4 regions of the Aminobacter sp. BA135 genome follow, and region 1 is predicted to be linked to each of the others. Evidence: predicted binding sites of a transcription regulator. Region 1 holds the regulator's gene; each other region holds the start of a gene.
What was found. Region 1 encodes PhoB, which activates phosphate uptake and scavenging genes when phosphate is short. Its sites were predicted from a motif close to TGTCATNNANCTGTCAT; they were not measured.
Positions count from the first base shown of each region.

Region 1 (2,201 bases):
GATGTTCCACCTCGGCTATCTCGTCGAGGAAGGCCCGACCGACAAGATGTTCACCAACCCCGACGACAAGCGGACGCAGGACTACATCACCGGCCGCTTCGGCTGAGTGGGTTTCGTCGCGGCACACGATACGAGGAAGAAATCATGGGCGAACATACAGTCCGGTCCTTCGACGAAGAACTTCAGCACGTCGACCAGCTCATCCGCGACATGGGCGATCTTTCCGGCGCAATGGTGGCCGGCGCCATCCGCGCGCTTCTCACGTCCGACCAGGCACTGGCGCAGAACGTCGTTGCCGACGATACGATCATGGACGCCAAGCAGCGCGATCTCGACAATTCGGCGATCACGCTGATCGCCAAGCGCCAGCCGATGGCGCAGGATTTGCGCGCCGTGGTCGGTGCCATCCGCATGGCGGGTGACCTCGAGCGCATCGGCGACCTCGCCAAGAACATTGCCAAGCGCGTCGGCGCCGTCGGCCAGTCGCCGACCCCGCGCAATCTCTCGCATTCGATCGATGCGATGGCGCAGCTGGTGCTCGGCCAGGTTCGCGGCGTCGTCGATCTCTATGTCGCGCGCCAGGCCGAGGGCCTGAAGGATCTGCGCGCCGACGACCAGAAGATCGACATCCAGTACACCGCCGTGTTCCGCGAACTCCTGACCTACATGATGGAAGATCCGCGCAACATCACGGCCTGCACGCATCTGCTGTTCTGCGCCAAGAACCTCGAGCGCATCGGCGACCATGTCACCAACATCGCCGAGAACGCCTATTTCGTCGTGACGGGTACGCAGCTGCCGCTGAACCGGCCCAAGGTCGACGAGACCACGACGACGGTTCCGGCCTGAGCATTTCCGCAACCGCATGCGTTTGGCGCGGGGGCGCTGCATAGGTTAAATCAGCGCATGGTCCAGAAGCGGCCATCCGCAAGGACAAGGTATAGCCAATGATCGCTCCCAAGGTCATGGTCGTCGAAGACGAAGAGCCGCTGGGCGTGCTGCTTCGCTACAATCTCGAATCCGAAGGTTATCAGGTCGAGGTCGTCACGCGTGGCGACGAGGCCGAGATCCGGCTCCAGGAAAACGTGCCCGACCTGCTGGTGCTCGACTGGATGGTGCCGGCGCTGTCGGGTATCGAACTGTGCCGTCGGCTCAGGATGCGTCCCGACACCGAACGCCTGCCGATCATCATGCTGACGGCGCGGGGCGAGGAAAGCGACAGGGTGCGTGGCCTTTCGACCGGTGCCGACGACTATCTGGTCAAGCCGTTCTCGACGCCGGAATTCATGGCGCGCGTCAAGGCGCTGCTGCGCCGGGCCAAACCCGAGGTGCTGTCCTCGGTGCTCAAGGTCGGCGACATCATGCTCGACCGCGAGTCGCACCGCGTCTACCGCAAGAAGAGCGAGATCAAGCTCGGGCCGACCGAATTCCGCTTGCTCGAATTCATGATGCGGCACCCGGGCCGCGTGTTCTCGCGCAGCCAGCTGCTCGACAATGTCTGGGGCGAGACGATCTATATCGACGAGCGCACCGTTGACGTGCATGTCGGGCGCCTGCGCAAGGCGGTCAACAACGGCCGCATGCCTGACGTGATCCGGACCATCCGCGGTGCCGGCTACGCCATCCGCGAGGACTGAGCCGCTTCGGGCTCTTTTCCGCTCAGCTAGGCGACGTCGGCACCGGCACGGCGTGGAGCCGTGCCTGCGGCAAAGATCTCCTGATCAACGGCAAGCAGCGCGCGCATCATCGCGCCCTCGCGTTTGAGTGGAACCTCGTTGGGCTCGGTGTCGAAGGAGATCGCCTTCGAGTGCAGCCCGCCCGCCGTCTTGGCGATGGCCGCGCGCACATGTGGCTCCATGATGTCGAAGGCGGTTGCGCCGACGCCGACGAAGGCGAGGGGGGCGGGGTCGAACAGCGCAAACATCGAGCCGAGACCAAAGCCGATAGCTTCGCCGGCCTTGCGGAAGGCCTCACGTTCGGGGCCATCATGGTCACGTGCCGCATCGGCCACGGCCCTGATGTCGTCGTCGGACAGGTCGGCCAGCGGCTCGGCATTCTCGTCGCCAACCCTTGCGTTGCGCCAGATGGCGTAGTTGCCGGCATAGGCCTCGATGCAGCCGCGGCGGCCGCAGCGGCAAAGCGCGCCGTCCGGGCGGTGGATCATGTGGCCGAACTCGGCACCCGACGACTGCGTGCCGGTG
Region 1 covers NZ_CP139572.1:1,467,041-1,469,241, forward strand. The annotation lists gene pstB (phosphate ABC transporter ATP-binding protein PstB) at 1-106, shown strand, start outside; gene phoU (phosphate signaling complex protein PhoU) at 145-849, shown strand; gene phoB (phosphate regulon transcriptional regulator PhoB) at 948-1,637, shown strand; gene SLT36_RS07200 (ROK family protein) at 1,664-2,201, opposite strand, start outside.

Region 2 (2,201 bases), 1.4 Mb from region 1:
TGAACTGCAGCGCGCCATAGCCCTCGCGGAAAACAGTCACCAGCTTGGGCGTGAACAGTTCCGCGAAAGTCGGTTGCCCGTGCTTCCCTGATCCGTATCGCCTTGGATTGCCGCCTGCATTCATCATCCGCACCACTGGAAACGCGGCGGCTTCGTCGGCAAGACTGTCGGCGGTCGCCGTCGCGACTACATCATGCGGATTGCCGGAAGCTTCACGCCTTCTTCTTCAGGCGCACGCCCCGACCGCCGGTCTCGCTCTCGCCGATCAGTTCCACCCCGGCATCTTCGATCGCCTGGATGACCTTGGTCAGCGTATCGACCACGCCACGCACCACGCCCTCGCTTGCTTCCATGCGCTGGATCGTCGGCACCGAGACACCGGCCATTTCGGCGAGCGTCTTCTGGTCGATACCTGCCAGCGCTCTTGCGGCGCGCATCTGTGCGGCTGTGATCACTGAGGTGGTCCCGTCTCAATCCGCATCACGAATGTATCATACATTCATGATGATGTTTCAAGCATCATTATTGATGCCTGAGACCCATATCATTCATCGGCCTCGGCCGGCCGCATGAAGCGGCGGCTGATCAGCCAGCACAAAGTCGCCCAGGCAAAGCCCGCGCACCAGCCCGCTAGCACGTCCGAAGGCCAATGCACGCCGAGATAGACGCGGCTGATGCCGACCATGAGCGTGGTCAGGATGGCGATGGAAAAGACGAAGATCGTCGCCGCCCGCCCGGGCAGGAAGCGTGCCAGCAGCGCCCCCAGCGTCAGATAGGTGACCGCCGACAGCATCGCGTGGCCGCTCGGAAAACTCATCGTGTGCACCTGCGCCAGATGCGGCACGAGGTCGGGCCTTGGGCGGTCGATGCCGAGCTTGAGCAGGCTCGACAGCACCTGGCCGCCGGCGACCGAGACGAACACGAACAGCGCCGGTCCCCAGCGCCTGGACATGCCGAGATAGATGATGCTGATGGCGGTGATGTAGATCAGCACCGAAGCGCTGCCGAGTGCGGTGATGTCGCGCATCGCCTCTTCCACCCATGACGGGCCGATGGGGTCGGCTGTGTTGCCTGCCGCGCGGAAGAGCAGCAGGATGTCGGTGTCGAAGCTGCGCGGCGCCTCACGGGCGATCTCGGACAGTTCGACGAAGCCCCACAGGCCGCCGGCAATGATGATGCCCGCCGCCAAAAGCGAAAACTCGATCCTGTTCCACAATCTGTCGTGCATCGTCCTGCCGTGTCTCGGGGCTGTTCCGCCCTTGGGATGGCCGCTTCCCGACCCATTCGCAACAGGTGGGGATGGCTTTCCCAAAGAAAAGGCATGTATGCAAAAGGTCGCAGCAAACCAACTCGCGTGAGCGCTCAGGTCACGCTTTTGGGTGCTGTGGATTTTCGGCCAATCTGTCATGCTGTTGTTATGCACGGCAACTAGCGGTCTCGGCGAACCCCAAGCCGAACACCCAGCCAGAGGTCGACGCCATGAACCAGCCCCATGATCAGAAATTCCGCACCTCGATGCTCGAGGAGAATGACGGTCCCGGTCACAACCCGACCGACAACCGCACCATGGGCGACATCATCGCCAAGCGCTTCTCCCGCCGCAGCTTCCTTCAGGGCTCGCTCGCCGTCTCGGCCATCGCCGCGACAGTCAGCCCGATCGCCATCCTGCTCGCCGACGATGCCCGCGCCGCCTCTGCGTCGGCCTTCGCCTTCGACGAGATCGAAGCCGGCATCGACGACAAGCATCATGTCGCGTCAGGCTACGACGCCGACATACTTTTGCGCTGGGGTGATCCGATCTTCGCCGACGCGCCCGAATTCGATCCGACCAACCAGTCGGCGGAAGCCCAGGCCAAGCAGTTCGGCTACAACAACGATTATGTTGGCTATATCGCCCTCGAAGGCTCGTCCGAGCACGGCCTGCTGGTGGTCAACCACGAATACACCAACGAGCACCTGATGTTCCCCGGCATCGTCAAGATCGTCGAGGGCAAGATCGAGGTCGCGCCAGCCGACCAGAAGCGCGTCGACATCGAGATGGCGGCCCATGGCGGCACCATCGTCGAGATCCGCAAGGAAGCGGGCAAGTGGCATCCGGTCCGCGACGGCAAGCTCAACCGCCGCATCACGTCGACCACCGAGATGCAGCTGACCGGCCCGGCCGCCGGCCATGATCGCCTGAAGACCAATGCCGATGCATC
Region 2 covers NZ_CP139572.1:63,697-65,897, reverse strand. The annotation lists gene SLT36_RS00320 (SulP family inorganic anion transporter) at 1-127, opposite strand, end outside; gene SLT36_RS00315 (helix-turn-helix domain-containing protein) at 213-455, opposite strand; gene SLT36_RS00310 (phosphatase PAP2 family protein) at 545-1,228, opposite strand; gene SLT36_RS00305 (PhoX family protein) at 1,480-2,201, shown strand, end outside.
Region 2: a site for PhoB is predicted at 1,403-1,419, ahead of SLT36_RS00305 (PhoX family protein). Genes of this name have one in related genera too.

Region 3 (2,201 bases), 2.2 Mb from region 1:
TCGCCCCGCGCCTGCCGGTGCTTAAGCTCAAGAACGAGGATTTTTCCCGCGATCCGGATGCGGTGGCAGCTCTCAACAGCGACCCGCTGATCGCCCATGAGGTTCAGCCGGCGCTGACCGTCGCAGCGCTCGTCCGCGCCGACGAAAGGCTGCGTGAGGAGTTCCCCATGATCACCCTGCCGGTGCTGATCATGCACGGCACCTCCGACAAGGCCACCGTCTGCCATGGCAGCGAATACTTCTTCGAAACCGCCGGCTCCCGGGACAAGACGCTGAAGCTCTATGAGGGCCATTATCACGATCTGCTCAACGACATCGGCAAGGAAGACACCATTGCCGACATAACCAGTTGGATCGACACGCGCCTTTAGGCGCCCCAGCGCTGGGCGGCGGACAGGTCGTCACCGGGATCGCGACGCTCGCCGCGATCCATTCATTCAGCTGCCGAGTGCCTCCCACCTCCGCAATTTCCGCCCAAGGCCGCCAAGCACCAGCAACTCGCAGAAGTGGTTCATGTCCTCGAACGAGCAGAACGCCGGCGGGTCGAGTTCGAGGATCGGCATCTTGCGCCTGATGTCGCCGGCCACTTCGCCCAGCATCTCCTGCCAGCGCGGCAAGGCGTCGTCGTCGAGCCAGTCGATGGCGTAGGCGAAGGTGATGTGGAACGGGTAGTCGTCATGATCGGGATGGCGGTAGCCGAGCAGGTCGGCGAGCACGTCGCGCCATTGGCGCATTGCCCTGCGGTCGCGTTCCCGGGCACCGTCAACCAGAAGGCCGGAGGGCCGCGCATGTGTCACCTCGACCTGGAACGGCTCCAAGACCGGCAGCGTCTCCAGCCGCCCGGCCATAATCTCGGTCAACTCCTCGATCGACGCGTCGAGCGCCACGCCATCCGGCCAGAATCCCGGCTTGCGACGGTACTCGATGACGCCCTGGAACAGCGTCATGTGCAGGCTGGTGATGGGAGTGAAGACGAAGTGCCTCGCCTCGGGCATGGCGAGGAATTTCTCGCGAGCCTCGACCAGACCTTCCAGCGTCGGCGAGCCCTTCGAGACATGGCAGACGATGGTGTTGCCGGGCTCAGGCAGGAAGCCACCAGCGCGTAGATAGCGCGTGCCGAGATGCGGCGGCTGGGTCGTGTTGTGTCCACTGGAATAAGCGAGCAGGTCGGGAGAGAGAGCATCTGCGGGCATCGTTGCGGTCCATCGTTCGAGGTCCGCCTGCCCTAACGCCCCTCAGCGACCGCCGCATGACAACCACGAGATACGGGGTTGCGAGTTCACGAAGCCGCAGCCTGAAGCTGCCCGCACCATCGGGATCGTCGATGCGGGTGCTGCCGCCACGACCTCTCAGGCCATCGCCGGCGTGGCAGGCACGACATCCTGCACACCGGCGGCCTCTCAACGGATCGCCCAGCCAGCCTGGGTCTACGCTCAGATCGCCGCCGCGGCCTTGATGCCGGCGTTGGGGATATGGATGTCGATTTCCAGTGTCGAGGTGGTGGCGCCGCGATCCATGGTGATCTTGACGTCGTCCTGGTTGACCTGGACGTGCTTGGCGATGACCGCGATGATCTCCTCGCGCAGCACTGCGACGAGATCGGGCTGGTTGCGGTTGTTGCGTTCATAGGCGAGCAGCACCTGCAGACGCTCGCGCGCCACCGGTGCACTGCCGCCACGCTTGAAGAAGTCGAGCAGTTTCATGCCACTCTCCTTCCCAGAAGACGGTTAAGGAGACCTTTCTTCTCGACCGGCGTGACCATCGGTACGTCCTCGCCCTCAAGGCGCTTGGCAGCGTCGGCATAGGCGCGCGCAGCGGCATTGGTCGGCTCGTTCAGCGTCACCGGCGAGCCGACATTGGAGGCGCGCAACACGCCCTGGCTTTCCGGAATGATGCCGAGCAGCGGCACCGACAGGATTTCCAGCACGTCGTCGATCGACAGCATCTCACCGCGGGCCGCGCGGCCGGCGTCGTAGCGGGTTACCAGCACGTGCTTGGTGACGCGCTCACCCTTCTCGGCCTTCAGCGTCTTGGAATCGAGCAGTCCGATGATGCGGTCGGAATCGCGGACGGAGCTGACTTCCGGGTTGGTGACGATGACGGCCTCGTCGGCGAAGCGCATGGCAAGCTGGGCGCCGCGCTCGATGCCGGCCGGGCTGTCGCACAGCACGTAGTCGAACTTGTCCCGGAGCGCGTTGATG
Region 3 covers NZ_CP139572.1:3,706,724-3,708,924, forward strand. The annotation lists gene SLT36_RS18060 (lysophospholipase) at 1-371, shown strand, start outside; gene SLT36_RS18065 (DUF1868 domain-containing protein) at 438-1,193, opposite strand; gene minE (cell division topological specificity factor MinE) at 1,434-1,703, opposite strand; gene minD (septum site-determining protein MinD) at 1,700-2,201, opposite strand, start outside.
Region 3: a site for PhoB is predicted at 1,239-1,255, ahead of SLT36_RS18065 (DUF1868 domain-containing protein). Genes of this name have one in related genera too.

Region 4 (2,201 bases), 2.0 Mb from region 1:
CTTGAAGGGTGCCGCAGCCGAGAGCACCGGCAGGTCCTTGTGCTCGGTGTCCTTGAGCATGTCCTTGATGTACCAGATCTGCGCCTGGCTCACGATCTGGACCGAAGGATCGTCGGCAACCAGCGCGAAATAGGAATAGAGCGGCGCCGACGTCTTGCCGACGGGCGTGCGCACATAGGCGAGCGTCTCCTCATGCTCCTCCTTCGCGGCAGCCTCGACCGCGGCCTTGCTCTCGACCGTCGGAACCACCTTCTTGTCGACACGCTTGGAGATCGGACGCGCCTCGCTGGTCGAGCTGACCACCTTCCAGCTGTTGCCGTCGCGTTCCAGCAAAAGGTCGATCAGGCCAAGATGCGAGCCCCAGAAGCCACCCATCACGCCCGGCTTGCCGTTGATCGTACCCTTGGCGTTGTCGAGACCTTCGACCTTGTCGAATTTCGGCCCGGGAAAGTCGAGATGGCTGTGACCGGTGACGATCGCGTCGATGCCATCGACGCCGGCCAGCAGGATGGAGGCGTTTTCAAGATTTTCGGCTGCCTGCGGCGTGCCCATGCCGGAATGCGAGAGCGCAATGACGATGTCGGCGCCCTGCTCGCGGATCTCGGGCACCCAGGCTTGGGCAGCCTTGACGATGTCGCGGGTCATCGCCTTGCCGTGCAGGTGGCGCGAATCCCAAGTCATCACTTGGGGTGGCACGAAGCCGATCAGGCCGATGCGGATCGGATGCTCCGCACCCGAGCCATCCTTCACTTTCCTGTCGAGGATCACGTAAGGCTTGAGGAACAATTCGTCCTTGGTCGCGTCTGCGGCGAGCGCGCCCTTTGTCAGGTTGGAGCAGACGACGGGGAAGTTCGCGCCGGCCAGCACCTTGAACATGTAGTCGAGGCCGTAGTTGAACTCGTGATTGCCCAGCGTCGAGCAATCATAGCCCAGCGTGTTCATTGCCTTGATGATCGGGTGGACGTCGCCATCCTTCATGCCGCGCTGATAGGCCATGTAGTCGCCCATCGGATTGCCCTGCAGGAAGTCGCCATTGTCGACCAGGATCGAGTTGGTGGCTTCAGTGCGGATGGCGTCGATGATCGAGGCGGTGCGGGCAACGCCCATCGTGTCGTTCGGCTTGTCGGCATAATAGTCGTAGGGAAACACGTGGACATGCAGGTCGGTGGTTTCCATGATACGCAGATGCGCCTGGTTGGCCTGCGCGCGGGCCGAAAATGGATGGAGCATAACCAGTGCACCCGCCGCAGCCGATCCCGCCAGGAAAGAACGACGAGAAACAGGTTGATTCACGTTGGACATTTTCATTCTCCAGGAAATGAACTGACAGTATTTAGCCGGCGTCCCAAAGATCAAATTTCGCGCCAAAATTCACGCGAGTCCAGCCGACTCGCATGACAGCCTCGCGACATCACTCAGAGAATGGATTGGTCCAGCGCGATGCTGGCGATCGCAGGCTGTCTTGTTCCTGCGTCAGACCAGGTCAGGCCTGATCCCCATCACGGTGCGGTCGACGATCTCGCGCAGGGCGAAGGACGAATTGATCTTGGTGACGTGCGGCATCGCCGACAGCCATTCCTTGTGGATGCGCTCGTAGTCGGGCAGATCACGGGCGGCAATGCGCAGGATGTAGTCGTATTCGCCCGACATGAGATGGCAGGACAGGACGTTGGGGCAGCGCTTCACCGCGACCTCGAAGTCCGAAAGCGTCTTCTCGAACTGGCCCGACAGCGAGATATGCACGATGACGGTCATCTGGTGACCAAGCGCGACATTCGAAAGCCGGGCGTGGTAGCCGCTGATGATGCCCGATTTCTCCAGGTTGTCGAGCCGGCGCGAGCAGGCCGATTGCGACAGCCCGATCTTTTCGGCCAATGCCGCATTGGGCATCCGCCCATCCTTCTGCAGCGCGTCCAGAATGGCGATATCGATCCTGTCCAACGGCATTCTTCGAATTTCCTTCGATAATACAGAGGATATGCGCAAAAATTACCGAACAACCCATGGTAGCGCAACCGTTTTCGCAAACATATTCGGAACGATTCGTGATTGACTTCGTCATCGGGAGAGAAGGCCAAAATGGCTGCGGAGGAGCAGGAAGATGCGCGTAGGTTGTCCCAGGGAAATCAAGAATCATGAGTACCGTGTCGGGCTGACGCCCGGTTCGGTTCGCGAATATGTCGCCCACGGCCACGAGGTTC
Region 4 covers NZ_CP139572.1:3,426,272-3,428,472, forward strand. The annotation lists gene SLT36_RS16655 (bifunctional 2',3'-cyclic-nucleotide 2'-phosphodiesterase/3'-nucleotidase) at 1-1,302, opposite strand, end outside; gene SLT36_RS16660 (Lrp/AsnC family transcriptional regulator) at 1,474-1,947, opposite strand; gene ald (alanine dehydrogenase) at 2,102-2,201, shown strand, end outside.
Region 4: a site for PhoB is predicted at 1,395-1,411, ahead of SLT36_RS16655 (bifunctional 2',3'-cyclic-nucleotide 2'-phosphodiesterase/3'-nucleotidase). Genes of this name have one in related genera too.